DNA from 2 places in the Paraglaciecola sp. 2405UD69-4 genome. Region 2 is predicted to be linked to the other one. Evidence: predicted binding sites of a transcription regulator. Region 2 holds the regulator's gene; the other holds the start of a gene.
What was found. Region 2 encodes NrdR, which represses ribonucleotide reductase genes. Its sites were predicted from a motif close to AAACACNANATNTNGTGTTT; they were not measured.
Positions count from the first base shown of each region.

Region 1: the regulator NrdR is predicted to act here: its motif matches at 4,771-4,790, upstream of nrdA (class 1a ribonucleoside-diphosphate reductase subunit alpha).

Region 1 covers NZ_JBLIXM010000002.1:625,574-636,742, forward strand. Annotated here, with positions in the region: gene serC (3-phosphoserine/phosphohydroxythreonine transaminase) at 1-70, opposite strand, end outside; gene gyrA (DNA topoisomerase (ATP-hydrolyzing) subunit A) at 203-2,890, opposite strand; gene ubiG (bifunctional 2-polyprenyl-6-hydroxyphenol methylase/3-demethylubiquinol 3-O-methyltransferase UbiG) at 3,175-3,891, shown strand; gene ACMUMK_RS09200 (HAD family hydrolase) at 3,892-4,548, shown strand; gene nrdA (class 1a ribonucleoside-diphosphate reductase subunit alpha) at 4,995-7,310, shown strand; gene nrdB (class Ia ribonucleoside-diphosphate reductase subunit beta) at 7,374-8,504, shown strand; gene yfaE (class I ribonucleotide reductase maintenance protein YfaE) at 8,510-8,779, shown strand; gene ACMUMK_RS09220 (phosphoribosylaminoimidazolesuccinocarboxamide synthase) at 8,908-10,008, opposite strand; gene bamC (outer membrane protein assembly factor BamC) at 10,295-11,169, opposite strand, start outside.
Region 2 covers NZ_JBLIXM010000001.1:1,392,632-1,403,800, reverse strand. Annotated here, with positions in the region: gene leuA (2-isopropylmalate synthase) at 1-918, opposite strand, end outside; gene ACMUMK_RS06200 (Lrp/AsnC family transcriptional regulator) at 1,074-1,538, shown strand; gene ACMUMK_RS06195 (hypothetical protein) at 1,581-1,937, opposite strand; gene ACMUMK_RS06190 (isoaspartyl peptidase/L-asparaginase family protein) at 2,183-3,187, opposite strand; gene ACMUMK_RS06185 (phosphatidylglycerophosphatase A) at 3,473-3,964, opposite strand; gene thiL (thiamine-phosphate kinase) at 3,995-4,957, opposite strand; gene nusB (transcription antitermination factor NusB) at 5,018-5,440, opposite strand; gene ribE (6,7-dimethyl-8-ribityllumazine synthase) at 5,441-5,917, opposite strand; gene ribBA (bifunctional 3,4-dihydroxy-2-butanone-4-phosphate synthase/GTP cyclohydrolase II) at 6,004-7,104, opposite strand; gene ACMUMK_RS06160 (riboflavin synthase) at 7,155-7,826, opposite strand; gene ribD (bifunctional diaminohydroxyphosphoribosylaminopyrimidine deaminase/5-amino-6-(5-phosphoribosylamino)uracil reductase RibD) at 7,863-9,002, opposite strand; gene nrdR (transcriptional regulator NrdR) at 9,049-9,498, opposite strand; gene glyA (serine hydroxymethyltransferase) at 9,626-10,882, opposite strand; gene ACMUMK_RS06140 (Gfo/Idh/MocA family protein) at 11,020-11,169, opposite strand, start outside.

The DNA.
Region 1 (11,169 bases), on a different contig from region 2:
CTTTTTGAGCTTGTTGCATTACATCTGCTGGTAACATGGCAGGACCAGCACAAAAATTATAAATTGTCATATTCTTCCAAAACAAAGGAGACCAAAAAAAACGAGCGGCATTGGCCACTCGTTTAGATATATAAAATTAGTATGCATTAACGCTTACTAATCAGTGAGTTTCCACACTTTTAATATAAAAAGTTAGAATTGATTATTCATCTTGGTTAGGTTCTGACGAATCATCAGTTCCCTCAGTAGCACTAGTCTCAACGGTATCTGTCGTACCCTCTTCAACAAGTTCTACTTCAAGCTCTTCAATTTCATCGATACGCTGTAAGCCAACCACATGCTCACCTTCAATGGTACGAATTAATCGCACACCTTGGGTGTTACGACCAACGGTTGATACTTCTTCAACACGGGTACGAACCAAAGTACCTTGGTCACTTATTAGCATGATTTCATCTGAATCATTAACCTGTACTGCACCCACGACTTTCCCGTTTCTTTCAGAAACCTTAATGGAAACAACACCTTGAGTCGCACGACTCTTAGCTGGGTAGTCAGCTATAGGGGTACGCTTACCGAAGCCGTTTTCAGTTGCAGTTAATATTGCACCGTCTCCTTTTGGAACAATCAAGGACACAACTTTTTGACCTTCCTGTAAGCGAATACCACGTACCCCAGTAGCGGTACGTCCCATTGGGCGTAGTGCCAATAGCTCTTCACCGGTTTCTGAGTCGAGTTTAACTGCGCCTGTTTCTGAGTCACGTTGCTTCTCATTGAAGCGAACCACTTTACCCGCGTCAGAGAACAACATGATGTCGTCTTCACCATGGGTAATATCAACCCCAATCAATTCATCTCCATCATTTAAGTTAACAGCAATAATACCGTTAGCTCTTGGACGTGAGTAGGAGGTCAATGCAGTTTTCTTGACAGTACCATTAGCTGTAGCCATCAACACAAACTTGCCTTCTTCAAACTCTTGGATTGGTAAGATGGCAGTAATACGTTCCCCTTCTTCTAAAGGTAAAATATTAACAATTGGGCGACCACGAGCGTTTCGGCTTGCTAGAGGTAATTGATATACCTTCAACCAATATAAGCGACCACGGGTAGAGAAACATAAAATATGATCATGGGTATTTGCCACTAACAGTTTTTCAATGAAATCTTCATCTTTCATCTTAGTAGCTGACTTACCACGGCCACCGCGGCGCTGTGACTCATAATCATTCAGTTTTTGATACTTTACGTAACCTTCACGAGACAAAGTAACGACCACTTCTTCACGCTCAATTAAGTCTTCAATATCTATGTCGTGGGAGGCTGCGGTAATTTCGGTTCGACGGGCATCGCCGTATTCATCTCTCACTTTTTCTAGCTCTTCACGAATAACTTCCATTAAGCGCTCTGGGCTACCTAAAATATGTAGTAATTCAGCAATAAGCTCTAGTAACTCTTTGTATTCTGACAATATTTTGTCATGTTCTAGGCCTGTCAGCTTATTCAAACGTAAGTCTAGAATCGCTTGGGCTTGTTGCTCTGTTAGGTAGTATTGTCCATCTCTAATACCATATTGAGGCTCAAGCCAATCAGGTCGTGCAGCATTGTTTCCAGCACGCTCTAACATTTCAGCAACGTCACCTAAAGACCAAGCTTGGGCTGTTAAAGAGACCTTAGCTTCAGCCGGACTCTTAGACGCTTTAATTAGGGCAATAATTGGATCAATATTGACCAAAGCAATCGCTAAACCTTCAAGTATATGAGCGCGCTCTCGGGCCTTTTTAAGTTCAAATACTGTACGTCTGGTAACGACTTCACGTCTATGCAGCACAAAGGCTTTAAGAATATCCAACAAATTGAATATTCTTGGCTGGGTTTTATCCAGCGCCACCATATTAATACCAAACACTGTTTGCATTTGGGTTTGAGAATAAAGGTGGTTCAACAGAACTTCCGCTGACTCATTACGTTTAACCTCAACCACAATACGCATGCCGTCTTTATCTGACTCATCACGTAGCGCAGCTATGCCTTCGATTTTCTTTTCTTTAACTAAATCAGCTATTTTTTCGATTAAACGGGCTTTATTAACTTGGTATGGAATTTCGTTAACAATAATGGTTTCTTTACCATTATCTTCTGTTTCAATCTCTGCTCGTGCTCGCATGTAAATTTTGCCACGACCAGTACGATAGGCTTCTTCTATACCTTTTCTACCACTAATAAATGCGGCGGTAGGAAAATCCGGACCAGGTATATACTGGATTAACTCATCAATAGACAAATTAGGATTGTCTATCAATGCAATACAACCATTCACCACTTCCGTTAAGTTATGGGGTGGAATGTTAGTTGCCATCCCAACAGCAATACCTGAAGAACCATTTACTAATAAGTTAGGAATTCTGGTAGGCAATACCTCGGGGATAAACTCTGTACCATCATAGTTAGCGACAAAGTCTACGGTTTCTTTTTCAAGATCAGCTAGCAATTCATGGGCAATTTTTGCCATACGAATTTCGGTGTAACGCATCGCAGCAGCAGAATCACCATCAACCGAACCAAAGTTACCTTGGCCGTCGACCAACATATATCTAAGAGAAAAAGGCTGCGCCATACGAACAATAGTGTCATAAACAGCAGAATCACCATGTGGGTGATACTTACCAATTACATCTCCTACTACACGAGCAGACTTTTTATAAGGTTTATTGAAATCATTTTTTAGTTCATTCATAGCAAACAAAACACGGCGATGTACCGGTTTTAAGCCATCTCGAACATCAGGCAGCGCCCTGCCAACAATAACGCTCATCGCATAATCGAGATAAGAGTTTTTAAGTTCTTCTTCAATATTAATAGGAAGAATTTCTTGGGCGTGATCAGTCATATACAGCCTTGTCCCTAGTCGTAATTATTAGAATGTGTAAGAAGCAAATTTTCTGATAACTTTTGTTAGGCTAGGACTTAACATTGTTACTACGTTTATCATGCTTTTTAACACTGAATCATTTTTCATTTTGAACAAGTTATCCTACCACCTACAGATGAAAATAAATAGCCAGATGTAGCTCATATAGTGTGCAATTGGACCTCAAAACCTCATATAGGCGATTTTATTTGTTAAGATACTGGTATAAGCTAAACGCAAAATAATAAAGACAAACGCCATACATGACCCAATCGCAAAATGTTGACCCAAATGAAATTCAAAAATTTTCAGATTTAGCCTCAAGATGGTGGGACCTTTCTGGAGAATTCAAACCCCTTCACCAAATTAATCCATTAAGAACAGATTACATTAATCAGCACTGTTTAGGTTTAAATGGTAAAAAGGTATTAGACGTGGGGTGTGGTGGAGGCATTTTAGCTGAAAGCATGGCCAAACATGGTGCTGATGTTACCGGTATTGATATGGGAGAAGCCCCATTAGAAGTAGCTCGATTACATGGATTGGAGTCACAGTTAAGTGTTGATTACCAACAAACCACAGCGGAAGAATTTGCAGATAAACACCCGGCTGAATTTGATGTAGTCACCTGTATGGAAATGTTGGAGCACGTGCCTGACCCAAGCTCAGTGGTAAACGCCTGCTATAAAATGGTTAAACCTGGTGGCCACGTGTTTTTTTCTACGTTAAATAGAAATATAAAATCATATCTTTTAGCCATACTTGGCGCAGAATATATTTTAGGCCTTGTACCTAAAGGCACCCATCAACATGATAAATTCATTAAGCCTTCAGAGTTAATAGGCTGGATTGATGATACTCAGCTAGTTGTAAAACGAATGATTGGGTTACACGTTAATCCACTTACCCAAGAATATTATTTGTCGCAACAGAATGTTGACGTCAACTACATTATTCATTGCCAAAACGAGTTAAGTTAAATGCTTGCAAAACCTAATGCCCTATTATTTGATCTCGACGGAACCTTATTAGAAACAGCAAAAGACTTAGGCAATGCATTAAATCATGTATTACAGACTATGCAACGACCGTTAGTTTCCTACGAACAATACCGAAACATTGCTTCAAATGGCGCAAAAGGTATGCTGGAGCTGGGTTTTGGGGAGGAGTTGGACTCCTTAAATTTTGACGATTTGCGAGCACAATTTTTAACACATTATGAAACTAATATATGTGTAGACACTGTATTTTTTGAGGGAATAGAACCCCTGCTTAATGAGCTAAACAAACAAGACATCCCTTGGGGGATAGTGACAAACAAACCTGAGTTTTTAACACAGAAACTAGTGCAACATTTTCCACTTCTTAATGAGTGTAAAGTGATTATCAGTGGCGATAGTTTGCCAGAAAGGAAGCCCCACCCCCGTCCTTTACTCCATGCTCAAGAACAACTCGACATTCAATCACCCACAACCTGGTATGTCGGTGACGCCCAGAGAGATATCCAAGCCGCACAAGCTGCCAATATGACAAGTGTTGTTGCTGAATATGGCTACCTGCCTAGTATTCAAGAGAGTCAAACTTGGTCAGCAGACATTCATATTAGCCACCCATTGGATTTACTTACATTTATATAAACCTGGGATCCCCCTTTATAAATACAAACACGACATATAGTGGCTATTTTTGCAAGCACCCCCTATATATCGATAAATAATAAATTTACTTTTTTAGGACAAAAAAGTTTTAACAAAAAAAAATTACCTATTTTTTCTTGCATTCCGTTTACGCGCAACTCAAAAGGTGGTTTTGGGTGAGTCACTACTAACTTTTTTTGCATGGTCAATTGATGACCATAAAACCACCATATATTGGGTTGCAATCATCCAAAAACCTCACTATCTTGTGTTCCGTTCATTACACAATACCTATGTATAAAATTTACAAGCTTTCTAGTAAATACAATAAATATGAACAAGGCTAAGCATGACGTGTAAGAGAAAGGCGAACGACAATCCTTTCCTTCGTAATAAAATGCGAGCATCACTACCTTTAAAACAAATAAGTTACGGCTATCAAAAACATGAATAATAATTTATACGTCACCAAACGTAATGGCGAACGTGAACTCATTGATTTGGACAAGATCCATAAAGTGATTGAATGGGCTGCCAAGGGATTAAATAACGTTTCAGTTTCACAAGTTGAAATAAAAGCACATATACAATTTTACGACGGAATAAATACCGCCGATATACATGAAACCTTAATTCGTTCTGCCGCCGATCTTATTTCTACAGATTGTCCAGATTACCAATATCTGGCAGCTCGTTTAGCCATATTCCATTTACGTAAAAAAGCCTATGGATGCTTCGAGCCACCTAAGTTGTATGCCCATATAAAAAACATGGTAGCCAAAGGTAAGTACGATGGACACTTATTAACTGATTACACAGAAGCTGAATTCGATGAGATGAATGAATATCTTGATCATTGGCGTGATATGAACTTTAGCTATGCCGCAGTTAAACAACTTGAAGGTAAATACTTAGTTCAAAACCGTGTCACTGGTGAGATTTATGAAAGCGCTCAGTTTCTATATATATTAGTAGCAGCTTGTTTGTTCGCAAATTACGAAAAAGACACGCGTATGGACTACATCAAGCGATTTTATGATGCCACGTCTAAATTTAAAATATCCCTACCTACCCCAATAATGGCAGGTGTTAGAACTCCTACCCGTCAATTTAGCTCTTGTGTATTAATAGAAGCTGGCGACAGCCTAGATTCAATTAATGCAACAGCAAGTGCCATTGTAAAATACGTCAGTCAGCGTGCGGGTATAGGTGTCAATGCTGGACGTATCCGTGCCTTAGGCAGCCCAATTAGAGGTGGCGAAGCTTTCCACACAGGTTGTATTCCTTTCTATAAGCATTTTCAAACAGCGGTTAAGAGCTGTTCACAAGGTGGTGTACGTGGCGGAGCCGCAACCTTATTTTATCCCTTGTGGCATTTAGAAATTGAATCTTTGCTGGTACTTAAAAATAACAGAGGTGTAGAAGAAAACCGTGTGCGCCACTTAGATTACGGTGTGCAATTCAACAAATTAATGTATACACGTCTTATTAAAGATCAGCACATCACTTTGTTCAGCCCCTCTGATACCCCAGGGCTTTATGATGCATTTTTCGCTGACCAAGATGAATTCGAACGTTTATATTTACAATATGAGCAAGATGACAGTATTCGCAAAGAACAAATTAAAGCTATAGAACTCTTTAGTTTGTTTATGCAAGAGCGTGCCAGTACTGGGCGTATCTATTTACAAAACGTCGATCATTGTAATACCCATAGCCCATTCAATCCTAAATTGGCACCGGTACGTCAAAGTAACTTATGTTTAGAAATTGCTTTGCCCACTAAACCATTGCAGCATGTAAATGATGAAAATGGCGAAATCGCTTTATGTACATTATCGGCGTTTAACCTAGGTGCCATAGAAAGCTTAGATGAGTTTGCAGAGCTATCTGATCTTGCTGTACGCGCTCTTGACAACTTATTAGATTACCAAGATTACCCAGTTCCTGCTGCATACAATGCCACTATGGGTAGACGTACTTTAGGTATAGGCGTGATTAACTTTGCTTATTACCTAGCTAAAAATGGTGTTAAGTATTCTGATGGCAGTGCCAACGGCTTAGTACATAAAACCTTTGAAGCCATGCAATATAATTTGATGAAGGCGTCTTGTAATCTGGCTAAAGAAAAAGGTGCGTGTCCTAAATTTGATGAAACGACTTATTTCCAAGGCTTAATGCCAACGGATACCTATAAGAATGATTTAGATAAGATTTGTGACGAGCCATTACATTGTGATTGGGATGCCCTTAGAGCAGACATCAAAAAGTATGGCCTGCGAAATAGTACGCTTTCTGCCTTGATGCCTTCAGAAACCTCTTCGCAAATTTCAAATGCCACCAATGGAATTGAGCCTCCTAGAGGACACATTAGTGTTAAATCAAGTAAAGATGGGGTTTTGAAGCAAGTGGTACCTGAGTACGAAAGACTTAAGGACAAATACGAGCTGTTATGGGACTTACCCTCTAATGATGGATACTTAGAGTTAACAGGGATAATGCAAAAATTTGTTGATCAAACTATTTCTGCAAACACCAGTTATGATCCTAATAAATATGAAGGGGGTAAAGTTCCTATGAAATTACTCCTTAAAGACTTATTAACCAGTTACAAGCTGGGAGTGAAAACACTGTATTACCATAACACTCGTGATGGTGCAGACGATTCAACTCAGCAAGAGTTAGCAGGTCAAAAGTTTGCGCCTAAAGAAGTTGTCATTGAAGAAGACGACGACTGTGCAGGCGGGGCATGTAAAATATAAATTCAATTAGCTGCTTCGGCAGCTATTTCTTAGCATTTGAATAATAAGTGGCAACAAGACGTAATGAAATATACAACTTTTAATCAGGTAAATAACAACCCACTAACAGAGCCAATGTTCTTCGGTAACCCAGTTAATGTGGCACGTTATGATCAACAGAAGCATCAAATTTTTGAAAAGTTGATAGAAAAACAAATTAGTTTCTTTTGGCGCCCAGAAGAAGTTGACGTCAGTAAAGATAGAGTAGACTTTCAAAAATTAAGCGACTCTGAAAAGCATATTTTCATCTCTAACTTAAAGTATCAAACCTTACTTGATTCTATTCAAGGTAGAAGCCCAAACATTGCATTTTTGCCTATTATTTCTATTCCCGAATTAGAAACGTGGGTAGAAACATGGTCTTTTTTTGAAACGATTCATTCACGATCTTATACCCATATTTTACGTAACCTATTTGGCGACCCTAGCAGTATATTTAATGACATAGTTGAAAATGAAGAAATCAAAAAACGTGCAGCTGATATTTCAAAATATTATGACGATTTGATTTTTGCTATTCAATTATGGCAAACCCTTGGTGAAGGTACTCACACCATAGAAGGTACGACTCACACTATTACCATGCGAGAGCTCAAGAAAAAGCTTTACCTTTGCATGAACTCAGTTAATGCACTTGAAGCAATTCGTTTTTATGTATCCTTTGCCTGTACCTTTGCTTTCGCAGAAAGAGAGCTAATGGAAGGTAATTCAAAAATAATACGCCTCATCGCTCGTGACGAAAACTTACATCTCACCTCTACCCAACACATTATTAATTTGTGGGCCAAAGGTAAAGATGATCCAGAAATGGCAGAGATTGCAGAAGAGTGTAAAGAAGAAGCTACCGCTATATTTTTAAATGCAGTTGAGCAAGAAAAAGCATGGGCAGCGTTTTTGTTTCAACATGGTTCAATGATTGGGTTGAACAAAGAGATTTTATGTCAATATGTGGAATTTATCGCAAACCACAGGATGTCTGCTATTGGACTTGGGCAGCCATTTGACATAAAAAGCAACCCACTACCTTGGATGAACAATTACTTAAGCTCTGACAATGTACAAGTTGCACCACAAGAGTCAGAGATAAGTTCATACTTAGTGGGTCAAATTGACTCTGAAGTCAGTGCTGATGATTTTGGTGATTTCGACCTATAACCTTAATGAGTAAAAATACAAATAGTTTTATCGTTGAGGTTAAGAACCATAAGACAATTCAACATAAACCAAACAAGAGCTTATTAGAAACCATTGAGCTGCATAACATTGAGATCCAATACCACTGCCGCGAGGGATACTGCGGCGCCTGCAGAACAAAGCTGCTAAAAGGTGCCGTGGAGTATCAAACCGACCCTTTGGCTTTTATTGATGATAATGAAATATTGCCTTGTTGTTGTTTTCCCTTAAGCTCCATAGAAATTGAAATAGACTAACCCCTTTAAACGGTTAGTCCCACTAGTACTCAAAAATCACTAAATTAATGAACAGCTGTGTTACCAGCTAAGCTTGTGGCAAGCATTAGCAGCAAGTTGTAGCTGCTAAAGTTCAGAGAGGTTTGCGATTAAATTAATTGATACTTCTCTTGTAAAATCTCAATAATTTCAGCTCGTGGGTCTTTACTTAGCTTCAAAGGTTCGCCAGTGATTTTTTCAGCGATACCAATATAGGTTTGCGACACTTGCATCAACACTTCTACCGGCAGAGCATTATCTCGCGCTAAGGCTTCACGCTCAGGCATACGCTCTTTATTTAACAAAATGTCTGGATCAGGAAAATGGCTTAGTAGTAGCTGCCTGAACCCTTCTTTTGAGTTTTCTTCAACCTTACCTTGCTTATATTTTTCTGCATCCCAAATACGAGAAGAGTCTGGAGTGCCTACTTCATCCATATAGATAAGTTTATCTTTACCTTCTAGGTCTTTTACATAACCAAACTCAAACTTTGTATCGACAAATATCTGCCCGATATTCTCTAACGCTTCACTAATAACATTAAAGCCTTCAGTCAATAGCTTCTCATATAAGGTGATATCTTGCTCTTGAACAAAATTAAAGGCAGTAAAATTATCTTGAATGTTTTGACGAGTAATATTGACGTCATCAGCCTCAGGAACACCTTCAATCCCTTTTAGAACTCCTTTAGTAGAGGGTGTCATTAACAGCTTAGACAGCTTACTATCTTGAGTTAAGCCTTCTTCTAACTTAATCCCACAAAAGTCTCTCTCACCTTTATCATAGGCTCGCCACATAGAGCCAGTTATGTATTGACGACATATAGCTTCTATCATTACAGGCTTAGCTTTTTGTACTATCCAAACAAAAGGATGAGGGATATCTAAAATATGGCTATCAGCTAAACCTTGCTCTTTAAATAACCTAAACCAGTGATTAGAAATTGCATTTAGAGCGGCGCCTTTACCTGGGACACCTTGCATACCTTGCTCACCATGCCAAATACAATCAAATGCTGAAATGCGATCACTGATAACCATAATAGCCAAAGGCGTGTCTTCAGGAACTGGATAATTATGCTCTTTAATTAAACGCTGGCTATCATGCTCGGTTAACCAATAAACCGAACGGACCTTTCCACTATGTACAGGTAAATGAGTACGAATAGGTAGGTCATCGTTTACTGATAAAATCGAATCTGCAATCGACATGTTAGGTGCACTCCACAAGGTCAAAAAGAAAGAAGAAACTAAAACGCACTAAGGGCCGTTGAGCTTTGATGTATAAATTTTATTCAAACTAAACACTTTTAATGGCTTTGCAGGTTTGTCTGCCTAGTAGGCAAAATTAACAATCAGTAACAAAGAAAAAGCATTAAGAAAGAATCGCTTAGGCAGCATATGTGCCTAAAACAAATTCACCAAAGACTAAACAGCCCTCTATCTTAAAAATTATAAACCTAATGCTTAAACGAATAAACATTAGGTTGGGGATATGTTAGATATCTAAATTATCGTCAGACATGTTTTCAGAGAAAGGCCCAAAGAGATCAGTTAACTTATTAGCTGGGAATGGGTTACTCTCTTCATCCATGAAGGTAATAGAAGTCTTGCTTCCTACATCAAGTACTTTAATTCTGTACTCGTCAGCTTCAATGGGTAAATCGCCACTTTCACTTGACCAGATATTGCTCCACCAAGAACTTTCACCATCACTATAACTAGTGAACAGCATGCCGCTGGATTTATCTAAATCTTTAACGTCAAAACCTAATTTTTTAAGCACTAATTGTAAGCGAGGCCAAGCAATATCATAATCTGCATCAACAATAAATGCTGGTTCGCCATCGGCGTCAAAGCCTAGTTCAGTTTTTAAACCTTGGCGTATTTGACGAAAACGTTTTACATTTTGCACGCGAGAATTAAATTCATAATGAGCAACAACTTGATTTAATACATTCACTTCGTAACGTCTTTGGTCTTTGGGAATAAAGGTTTCTGGACTTTCAGGAGACTTCTTTTCTTTGTAGGCGACTAAATTAGCACTCAAAGATGCCGTTCTGCCATGGGGCTTTTTATCAATTTTGAATTCAAAGCGTTTACTTTCAACCCGCTGTGAGCCATTCCATGTATACCAACTGTTTTCGGTACTCTCGTCGTAAACAATCCAATCAGTAACAAGACGGAAATTTTCTTCATCCATTTCTTGAATACCAATGCCCTGCTCTTCTATAAAACTAAGCAGTTGCTTCCAAATAGTAACTTCCAAACGTTCATTGTCATTGGTTTGGTCAAACCATACTCTGGCAATTTTAGAGCCTTCTTCTATGTGCGAGCCAGCTACTACAGGCAACACCAATGAAGGAGACAAAA
Region 2 (11,169 bases):
TTGATCAATATTAGAAAAATCCAAGTTAGGGTGAATACCTTGGGTGTACATATTCAAGGCTAGTGTCACTAAGTCGACATTACCAGTACGCTCTCCATTGCCAAACAAACAGCCTTCAACACGGTCAGCGCCGGCCATTAAAGCAAGCTCTGCAGCAGCGACAGCTGTGCCTCTGTCGTTATGGGGGTGCACACTTAAAATAATATGTTGGCGCTGTTTTAGATGGGTATGCATCCACTCAATTTGATCTGCGTAGGTATTGGGAGTATTCATCTCTATGGTGGCAGGCAAATTGATAATCATTTTGTTATCTGCACTTGGATCCCAAATTTTAACAACGGCATCGCATACTTCTTTGGCAAAGCGTAACTCTGTACTTGAAAATACCTCAGGAGAATATTGATATGTCCAATTAACCTCAGGGGCAGTCGCTGTTAACTCTTTCACCCATTGAGTACCTTGAGTCGCAATATTCTTAACCCCTGCTTTATCGGTTTTGTAGACAATTTCGCGAAATGCCGGAGCCAAAGGGTTGTACATATGTAAAATGGCTTGCTTGGCGCCTCTCAAGCTCTCAACTGTTTTTTCAATTAAGTCATAACGGGCCTGTACCAAGACTTCTATGGTTACATCATCCGGTATATGGTTACCTTCTATCAATAAGCGAACAAAATTAAAATCAGTCTCTGAGGCAGAAGGAAAGCCTACTTCAATTTCTTTAAAGCCTGTGGCTACTAAGGCTTTAAAAAACCGTAACTTGGTTTCTATAGACATAGGATCAATCAAGGCTTGATTACCATCACGTAGGTCGGTACTCATCCATATTGGCGCTTTTTCAATTCGCTTACTTGGCCATTGTCGATTTTTTAAATCAATGCCATAAAAAGGCTGATATTTTGTGTTTGGATGGTTAATCATTTTTAAGTCCGAATATCTATGAATGAGTCTGTCACTATAATAGCTAACTTACTATCGAATAAGATTGCGAAAAACACCCAAAAAACACTACCCAAGCAACTTTATTGCTATAAAATAAATATTTATAAAATAAATTGCCACCATTACGGATTTACATGAAATTTGACAAGTACGATCGTTTAATCCTTGAAATAATTCAGCAGCAAGGCCGCATCTCTAATCAAGAGTTAGCAGAAGCCATTAACTTGTCGCCTTCGCCCTGCTTGCGGCGAGTCAAGCAGTTAGAAGAAGCTGGATTTATAGACGGTTATGTGGCCTTACTTGATGCCAAAAAATTAGGCTTGTCTTTAGTGTCATTCATGCAAGTGAGTATGGATAAACACACGCCAGAGCGCTTTAATCATTTTGAGGCAGAAATTGCCAAATGTAATGAGGTATTAGAGTGCCATTTAGTGACAGGGCAAACCGCTGATTATCTACTTAAAGTCATTATAAAAGACATGGATGGATTTCAGCACTTTTTATTAAACAAGCTTACCCCAATAGATGGCGTAAGCGGCGTGCAGTCGTCTTTTGTGTTGAAGTCTCCTGTGAACACAAGAGCCTTGCCTATATTATAAACCCGTAGCCAAGGCGGACACTTTTCAAACGCTTTATAACTGTTAATTGCTCTCTTCTGCGACTTTTTTATCTTTAATCGATTGAGCGATAGCACGGAATTCGTAAGTGGGATAGATATCCGTTTCAAAAATCCCCCAAGCAGATTTTTCAATGGCTAAGTTCAAAGTACGTAGGTCTTTAGGGTGTATCTTTACAGTAATAACCTGCCCTAGCCCCATCATCACATACCATGAATCTATTTCTACCCCTTTGGGCGGGAAGGATTGCCAAAAACGGTTTTCATCCATCTTTTGCTGAAGCTCAGTTAAGCTTTTATCTTGTTGATGTTTAAGCACTACTGACACCAAGATTTTATCGCTATCAATGCTGGTGTCTTCTTGTGCAGTTGCCCCTTGCATGAAACCCAAAAGCACTAGAAATGGGATAAGTGTAAGCCTGATAATATGAACCATAAATATAACCCTTATTTGATGTTTTAAAGAAAACCGCACAATGAATATACACTCAAATGATTAGGACCTAAAACCGTCTTTAAGGAATAATTTAAGGCTAATATCTAGCTCATCTTGAGGATTATGAGCTTTGGTGGGATTGAATAGATCACAAAACATAGATGCTTCGCAATCTACTCCTTTAATTTGATTTATTGACCGTAAATAGCCACTGTAACTTTACCCTTGGTATCAATACTGGCGCGGTACATTCCCTCAGAATTAAAGGGCATGGCTATCTTGCCTTTGCTATCCATAATGATCACCCCACCAGAGCCTGCTTCTGGTGATAACACCCCATGGATCACATCATCACCCGCTTCTTGAATGGTTTTACCTGCATATTTAACTCGGCTACAAATATCTGCTGCCACATGATTACGAATAAAGTACTCACCGTGTCCAGTGGCAGAAACCGCACAACTTTCATTGTCGGCCCATGTCCCTGCGCCAATAATGGGTGAGTCTCCAATTCTGCCCCAGCGCTTTGCTGTCATACCACCGGTAGAAGTCGCTGCAGCTAGATTTCCGTGTTTATCTAAAGCAACCGCTCCCACAGTTCCAAATTTGTAATCCACCACTTCGGGGTCAATATTCATGGCGTGATCATTTTTTAAAATGTTTTGCTTCACTTTTTCAAGGGCTTTTTGGCGCCTTTCGGTATCAAAGCTAGTGTTAGTGGTCATCTCAAGGCCATTAGCCTCTGCAAACTGGTCAGCACCTTCACCACTTAACATAACGTGTACTGATTTGTTCATTACCAACTGGGCTGCAGCAATTGGGCTTTTTGTTCTTTTTACACCTGCTACAGCGCCTGCTTGTTTGTCTTGGCCGCGCATAATAGATGCGTCTAGTTCATGCTCGCCATCCCATGTAAATACCGCGCCAATACCTGCGTTGAATAACGGAGATGCTTCCATCACTTGTATAGCTTTAATCACCGCATCTTCGCTTGTACCACCTTTGACTAGAACGGCATACCCCGCCTTTACCGACTCGGCAAGCTTAGCCCTGTACTGTGCCTCTCTCTCATCAGAGAGGTTAGCTTTGGTAATCGTCCCTGCGCCGCCATGTATTGCTAAAGCTATGGGAGGATCTGTTTTGGCATAAGAATTAATAGTAAATATGGTAAGTGCAAAAAGAAGGTAATGTTTCATTGAGGGTTCCAGTTATTTTTCACTACAGCTAATCAAAAGAGTACCGCTATTGTCAATAAAACAACGACCATCAGTAAACTTTTGCGATAAGTAGTGACTAGCTGCACATCACACTTTCACTTTAAAAACTTATGAATACCAATGTGCGAAGTACATAAATGAAGGAAGTTATAAGCCCTGATGCGACCGACATGAATGTCGAAAGATAAACTAACGCAGTTACCGAGATTGTATTGAAGGCTGTGAATAATCTTAGTGAGCTAAGTACATACTTAAGCCTAAGTGTTAACCTAACCACCCTAAATACAGCACAAACTGCATACAAGCTAAAGCGAATACCCCAGCCAATATATCGTCTACCATAATGCCAAAACCACCATGGACGTGTTTATCTAAGTAGCTAATAGGCCAAGGTTTGAGTATGTCGAATATTCTAAACAACACAAAACCCAGTAATAGGGTTTGCCAACTCAGGGGGACAGCTATCATAGTAATGAGCATACCTGCCACCTCATCCCATACTATGGAAGAGTCATCATGAACCTGCATATCATTAGCTGTAATACCGCAAATCCATATACCCGCTAGGCTAGCAACTAGACTAACAGCAATATAAACAGGTAGTGAGGTGTATAGGGTCAGCACAATAACCAGAGGTAAGGCCGCTAAGGTACCAAAGGTACCTGGTGCTTTGGGGGCTAAGCCACTACCAAACCCCAAGGCCAAAAAGTGCACTGGATTTAGCATGCTAACGCGCTGGCGAATTTGTTTGTCCAAAGCTAAGCGTTCCTTATCAGGCGGTTGGGCTTAAAAGTGTTCGTAGCCTAAGTGGGTGAACTCATAAGCTTGATCATTTTGACGTAGTTCTAGTTTCTCTGCGACACCAGTTAACTGTCCTATGCACGTAGCTTTAATGTTAGCACTGGCTAGGTTGGTCTCAAGTAGTCCCTTTTGCTCTTCACTTACCGTAAATAGCAGCTCGTAATCATCACCAGCACTTAATGCAAAACCTATGGCTTCATCTGCCGTAACTGATTCTATCATTGCCTGTGACAAGGGTAATTTATCAACATGGATAACGGCGCCACATTGAGAAGCTCTAAGGATATGCTGAATATCAGACACCAAGCCATCAGACAAATCGATACAACTGTTAGCAATTCGCCTTAAACTTGTGCCTACCAATAGTCTTGGTGTGGGGTAATCCAATCGATTAACCAAAAAGTTGTGATGCTCTGGATTATCGATTTTACGCTTAAGCTGCGCCAATTGTAGCCCAACCCCTGCATCACCTAAGGTACCTGTGGCATAGATGAAATCACCGGGCTTGGCTTGGCTGCGGGTTAAAGCTTGATCAAAGGGAACAAAACCTTGTGCAGTAATAGTGACAGCTAGAGGGCCATGTACGGTATCACCGCCAATTAGTTGCACAGAATAGTAGTCAGCATGCTCTCTTATACCTCTAGAGAACTCTTCTAACCAAACTTGGTCAACTTCTGGCAAGCTAAGGGACAAGCTGATCCAAGCAGGCTCAGCCCCCATGGCAGCTAGATCACTTAGATTAACGGCAATCGCCTTTTGAGCAATAGCATGAGGGTTAGTAGAAGGTAAAAAGTGCACACCACTTAACAAGGTGTCTGTGGTTGTCACAAGTGCTTGGCCTTCTGGAATGTGAGTAACCGCTCCATCATCCCCAATACCAATCACTACGTCTTTACGTTGTACACTTTGCTGCTTAAAAAAATCTTCAATAACTTTAAATTCTTTCACAATCACACTACTTCTAGTTGAACTGCATTTAGTGACAAGTCTTGTATCGCTGTTATTTAACTAAGAGCGCTCGTCTTTACGCAGAGTCTTGATGGCTTTATCAAGCACACCATTAATAAATTTATGGCTATCTTCTGCACCAAATGATTTTGCAAGCTCAATCGCTTCATTGATTACCACCTTGTAAGGTACATCAATTCGCGCAACTAGTTCGTAGGTTGCGATTCGCAAAATGGCAAACTCTACTGGGTCTAGCTCTTCAGGTAATCGACCTAAATAAGGCTTCATTTTTTTATCTAGCTCAGCACAATCTTTAACTACATTGCGCAATAACTCTAAAAAGTACTCAGTATCTACTTTTTGCATGTTATTGCTAGTGACTGTGCTCAGCTCAATTTGTTCTACTGGGTTCTTGGTCATTTGCCACGAATAAATAGCTTGTAACGCTAATTCACGGGAAAGACGACGTGCTTGAGGTTTCACCTATTTTGCCTCTTCAATATTGGCCAATACATTAACCATTTCAAGGGCACCAACAGCGGCTTCTGCACCTTTATTACCTGCCTTAGTACCAGAACGCTCAATAGCTTGCTCAATACTGTCAGTGGTAATCACACCAAAAGAAACCGGAACGCCATATTCTAAAGAAACCTGTGCAAGTCCTTTATTACATTCACCTGCAACAAATTCAAAGTGTGGTGTACCACCACGAATAACGGCACCAAGGGCGATAATTGCATCGTACTTATTTTGTTCAGCAAGTTTTTTAGCTGCAATCGGCAGCTCATATGCGCCAGGCACACGCACTAGCGTAATGTCTTGATCGTTAACTTCACCTTGTCTTTCAAGGGCATCAAGCGCACCATCAACTAAACTTTCAACGACAAAGCTGTTAAAACGCGAAACAACCAGAGCAAATTTTTTGCCTGTCGCACGCATGTTACCTTCAATAATGTTCATCTAAAAAACCTTACTAGAAAAATCGGCGCGCAGTTTAGCACACCTAACATGGGAAATATTGATAAATTTTGTACGATTTTTGTTTCTTAAACAGAAACGTACTCCACCACCTCAAGACCATAGCCAGACAAGGCATGATACTTTTTAGGCTTACTCAGCAAACGCATTTTTTTAACACCTAAGCTGGCTAAAATTTGACTGCCCACACCAACAGTTCTAGATGAGCCTGTCCAAGGCGCAGTTTCTGGCACTTCACCATTATCTTCAGCTTGAAATTGTTTTACTTGGGTTAACAAATCTTCATCTTTACCCAGTAGCACTAACACTCCGCCGTTTTCGGCAATGGTTTTAATGGCTTCGGGCAAGCCCATACTACGATTTATCGCCCGCTCAGATCCTAATAAATCGCTTAGGCTATTTAGCAGATGCACTCGGACCAGAGTTGGCGTATCACCATTAATGTCCCCTTTGCACATGGCAAAGTGAACTTGGTTATCAATTACATCTTTGTAGGTCACTAAATCAAACTCACCGAATTCTGTAGGCAACTTACACTTAGCCACTTGTTCAATTGTGGTTTCGTTTAAATTGCGGTACTCAATTAGGTCGGCAATGGTACCAATTTTCAAATCGTGCTTTTTAGCGAAAACTTCTAGCTCTGGACGTCTTGCCATGGAGCCATCTTCGTTTAATATTTCTACAATCACAGACGCTGGCTCACACCCTGCTAAACGTGCTAAATCAACACCAGCTTCAGTATGTCCAGCTCGATTCAATACTCCGCCTTCTTTACTGATAAGAGGAAAAATATGACCTGGTTGCACTATATCTTGCGCAACGGCATCTTTAGCAACCGCTGCAAGTATGGTTCTGGCACGGTCTGCTGCCGAAATGCCAGTAGTCACCCCTTTTGCCGCTTCTATCGACACTGTGAAATTAGTGGAAAACTGCGCTTCGTTATTATCTACCATTAGAGGTAAGTTAAGGGTTTTACAGCGCTCAGCTGTCATTGGCAGGCACACTAAACCTCTAGCGTGGGTAACCATAAAATTAATGGCTTCAGGAGTAACGTGCTGCGCCGCCATAATTAGGTCGCCTTCGTTCTCTCTGTCTTCATCATCCATCAAGATAACCATTTTACCTTGACGAATATCTTCAATAATCTCTTCACTGCTGTTAAATGACATATGTTTACTATCTTCTTTCATGGTGCAGAGCCAAGGCCCATACACTTAAATTACTTCAAGTAGCCGTTTTCTGCTAAAAACGCCATGCTTATATCTTTTTTACTCGTGTCCGAACTCGACTGCGCAGCCTTGTCCCCTAGCATAAGGCGCTCTAAATACCGAGCAATGACGTCTACTTCTAAATTTACCTTGGTACCAACTTGATACAAACCTATTATGGTTTCTTGTAGGCTATGGGGAATAAGGGTCAGTAAAAATTTAGCACCATCTACTTGATTGACAGTTAAACTTACGCCATCAACAGTTATCGAGCCTTTTTCAGCTAAATATTTAGCTAGTTCATCAGGTGCTTGCACCCATATTTCTACGTATCGGCCAACCTTAGAAATTGACAATACTTCACCTAAGCCATCTACATGACCACTGACAATGTGGCCACCTAAACGACCATTGGCCTGCATGGCTTTTTCTAAGTTGACTTTGCTGCCAGCCTGATAGGATGCAAAACCTGTACGCTTTATGGTTTCGTGAGATACATCAGCACTAAAGCCATGTTTTGATAACGCAACCACAGTTAAGCACACACCGTTGTTGGCTATACTGTCGCCAAGCTTAACGTCACTCATATCGAGCTTTTGTACTTTTATCGACAAACGAATGTCTTCACCGCTTGGGGTTAGGCTTTCGATAACTCCCACATCTTCAATAATTCCTGTAAACATAATCTCTCAGTTACTCTTTTTGGGATAACCGGTTATTCATTTACGAATAAAATGTGCGGTCATCTTTAGGTCTTTACCCACTTGCCTAACATCAGTTAGACACAAGTCGTGTACTTCATCCATAGATTCAATGGGCAAAGTATCAAACAAGTTCTGCCCGCTGCCCCCTATAAGTTTGGGCGCTTGGTATAAAATCAATTCATCTATCAAGTTATTTTGCAATAAGGCTCCTGCTAGCTTAGCCCCTGCTTCAACCCATATATCATTTATTTGCCGATTTGCCAGCTCTTCCATCACAGCTTTAAGATCTAACTTGTTTCCATTAAACGGCCCTTGCCATTGATTTACATGGCCTGCAAACCTGTGAGCGCTTTTTTTGCCATTAATAAGTAATACTTCACCGGCCTGTTGCGAACTGCCTTGCTGCAAAAGGTTTAAATTAGGTGGCAACTGGTTGCGGCCATCTAAAATAACCCTAAGTGGTTGTCGCAAATTTTCTAGCGCTAACTCATCAGAGCTCAGGCCCAGCTCCGCATAGCGCACATTTAGTGATGGGTTATCAGCTATGACTGTACCGGAGCCACTTAAAATCGCGCAACTTTTTGCCCTGTAGCGCTGCACATCTTGGCGTGCCTCTGCACCTGTAATCCACTGACTCAGACCGTTTTTAAGGGCGGTTTTACCATCTAAACTTGCTGCGAGTTTCACAGTAACTCTAGGCAAACCTTCAGACATGCGCTTAATAAACCCTAGGTTTAACTGCTCAGCAGCACTTTGTAATAACCCAGTATCAACGACTATGCCTGCTTGCTTTAGTATCTTTATGCCATTACCTGACACCACAGGATTTGGGTCTTGCATGGCTATAACGACTCGGCGCACCCCAGCTTTAACTAATGCCTCTGCACAAGGTGGTGTACGTCCAAAATGGCTACATGGTTCTAAAGTGACATATGCGGTAGCACCTAGTGCTAATTTCCCAGCTTGATTTAATGCATGGACCTCAGCATGGGGAGTACCGGCTTTTTGATGCCAGCCTTGACCAATAATTTCGCCAGATGGGTGCGTAATAACGCACCCCACATTAGGATTGGGAGAAGTCGTATATTGACCACGTTTTGCCAGCTGAATAGCTAACGCCATCATTTGATGATCGAGTACGGAAAATTCAGACACTATCTGTAACACCTAAGAGTCAAAAGGTAATATGTGGAGGGTAAGGCTAGTCGCCAAGTCGAGCGATTTCTTCACCAAACTCACGAATATCTTCAAACGAACGGTAAACAGACGCAAACCTTACATAAGCTACTTTGTCTAGCTCTTTTAAGGATGTCATAATGAGATTACCTAAAAATTCACTGCTCACTTCTCGTTCACCTGTAGCCCTTAATGAAGACTTAAGGCGACTGATACACTGCTCAACTTCTTCAGTACTAACAGGGCGTTTTTCTAACGCTCGCTGCAATCCTGCTCGCAACTTGTCTTCATTGAAAGGTTCGCGAGACCCATCTCGCTTTACAATACGGGGCATCACTAGCTCTGCCATTTCAAAGGTGGTAAAGCGCTCTTTACACACAGTACATTCTCGACGACGTCGTACATGGCTGCCATCCGACACCAAGCGAGAGTCGATAACTTTAGTTTCTTGTACAGAACAAAATGGGCAATGCATGTTGATTTCTATGTGGACAATTTCAATCTGAGTAAACTAACAAAATTCCACCCTTAGGCATATATCTTGGATACAAAAAAGCCAACTTTCGTTGGCTTTTTATTGTTAATTGTTTGTTTTTAACCCATTAACCATAAACAGGGAACTGCTCACATAGGGTAACCACTTCACTTTTCACTTTCGCAATTACTGCTTGGTCATCAATGTTGTCTAGTACATCACAGATCCAATTAGCAACTTGCTTAGCTTGCTCTTCTTTAAATCCACGGCGAGTAATTGCTGGTGAACCAATACGTAGACCACTGGTTACAAACGGAGAGCGTGGGTCATTAGGTACTGAGTTTTTATTAACAGTGATGTTAGCGTTACCAAGGGCTGCGTCTGCGTCTTTACCTGTGTATTCTTTACCGATTAGGTCTAATAAGAACAAATGGTTATCAGTACCGCCTGATACAACTTTATGACCACGCTCTTGGATAACCGCAACCATAGCTTTAGCGTTAGCCACTACTTGCTCTTGGTAGGCTTTGAATTCTGGTTGTAATGCTTCTTTAAAAGCAACCGCTTTAGCTGCAATCACGTGGCACAAAGGACCACCTTGACCACCCGGGAAAACCGCACTATTTAGCTTTTTGTAGATAGCTTCGTCACCACAAGAAGATAAAATTAACCCGCCACGAGGGCCTGCTAGTGTTTTGTGAGTTGTTGTTGTTACAACGTGAGCATGAGCCATTGGGCTAGGATATACGCCTGCTGCAACTAAACCTGCAACGTGAGCCATGTCTACTAACAAGTAAGCACCAACTTTATCTGCGATTTCACGGAATTTTTGCCAATCAACAATACCCGAATAAGCAGAGAATCCACCTATGATCATTTTAGGTTTGTGCTCTAGCGCTAATGCTTCAACTTGAGCCATGTCGATTTCACCTGTTTCAGGGTGTAATCCGTATTGAACCGCATTGTATGTTTTACCAGAAAAGCTCACTGACGCACCATGAGTTAAGTGACCGCCGTGTGCCAAACTCATACCTAAAACCGTATCGCCTGCTTCTAGCAAGGCCATAAATACAGCAGAGTTAGCTTGTGAACCAGCATGTGGTTGCACGTTAGCGTAATCACAACCAAATAATTGCTTAGCTCTTTCTATGGCTAAGTCTTCTGCAATATCAACATACTCACAGCCACCGTAGTAACGCTTGTGAGGGTAACCTTCTGCATATTTATTTGTAAGCTGTGATCCCTGTGCTTCTAGTACACGTGGGCTGCAATAGTTTTCAGAAGCGATCAGTTCGATATGATGCTCCTGACGTTGGTTTTCATCTTGAATCGCTTGGTACAATTCTGGGTCGAAATCAGCAATATTCATATCACGTGTTAGCATCACATATCCTCAACATAAACGGGGTTTAATACGGTAAACAATTTTGCGCATAGTTTAGTGATTTTAAACGATTTGTATAGTGGCTTTGTGGCATGAGAAACAACCAAAAGTTGTAACGATTTATGCAGACTTCAATTTCATCTAGCCTGAGTGATAGATTCTGGGTATTGCACACCTAATTGAGCGCGGATTTCATCCATGATTTTGAGCACACCGATACTATCTTGGTGAGACATTAGGTCACTGCACAATTTACCTTGCTCAATACAATCCATCACTTCTGCAAT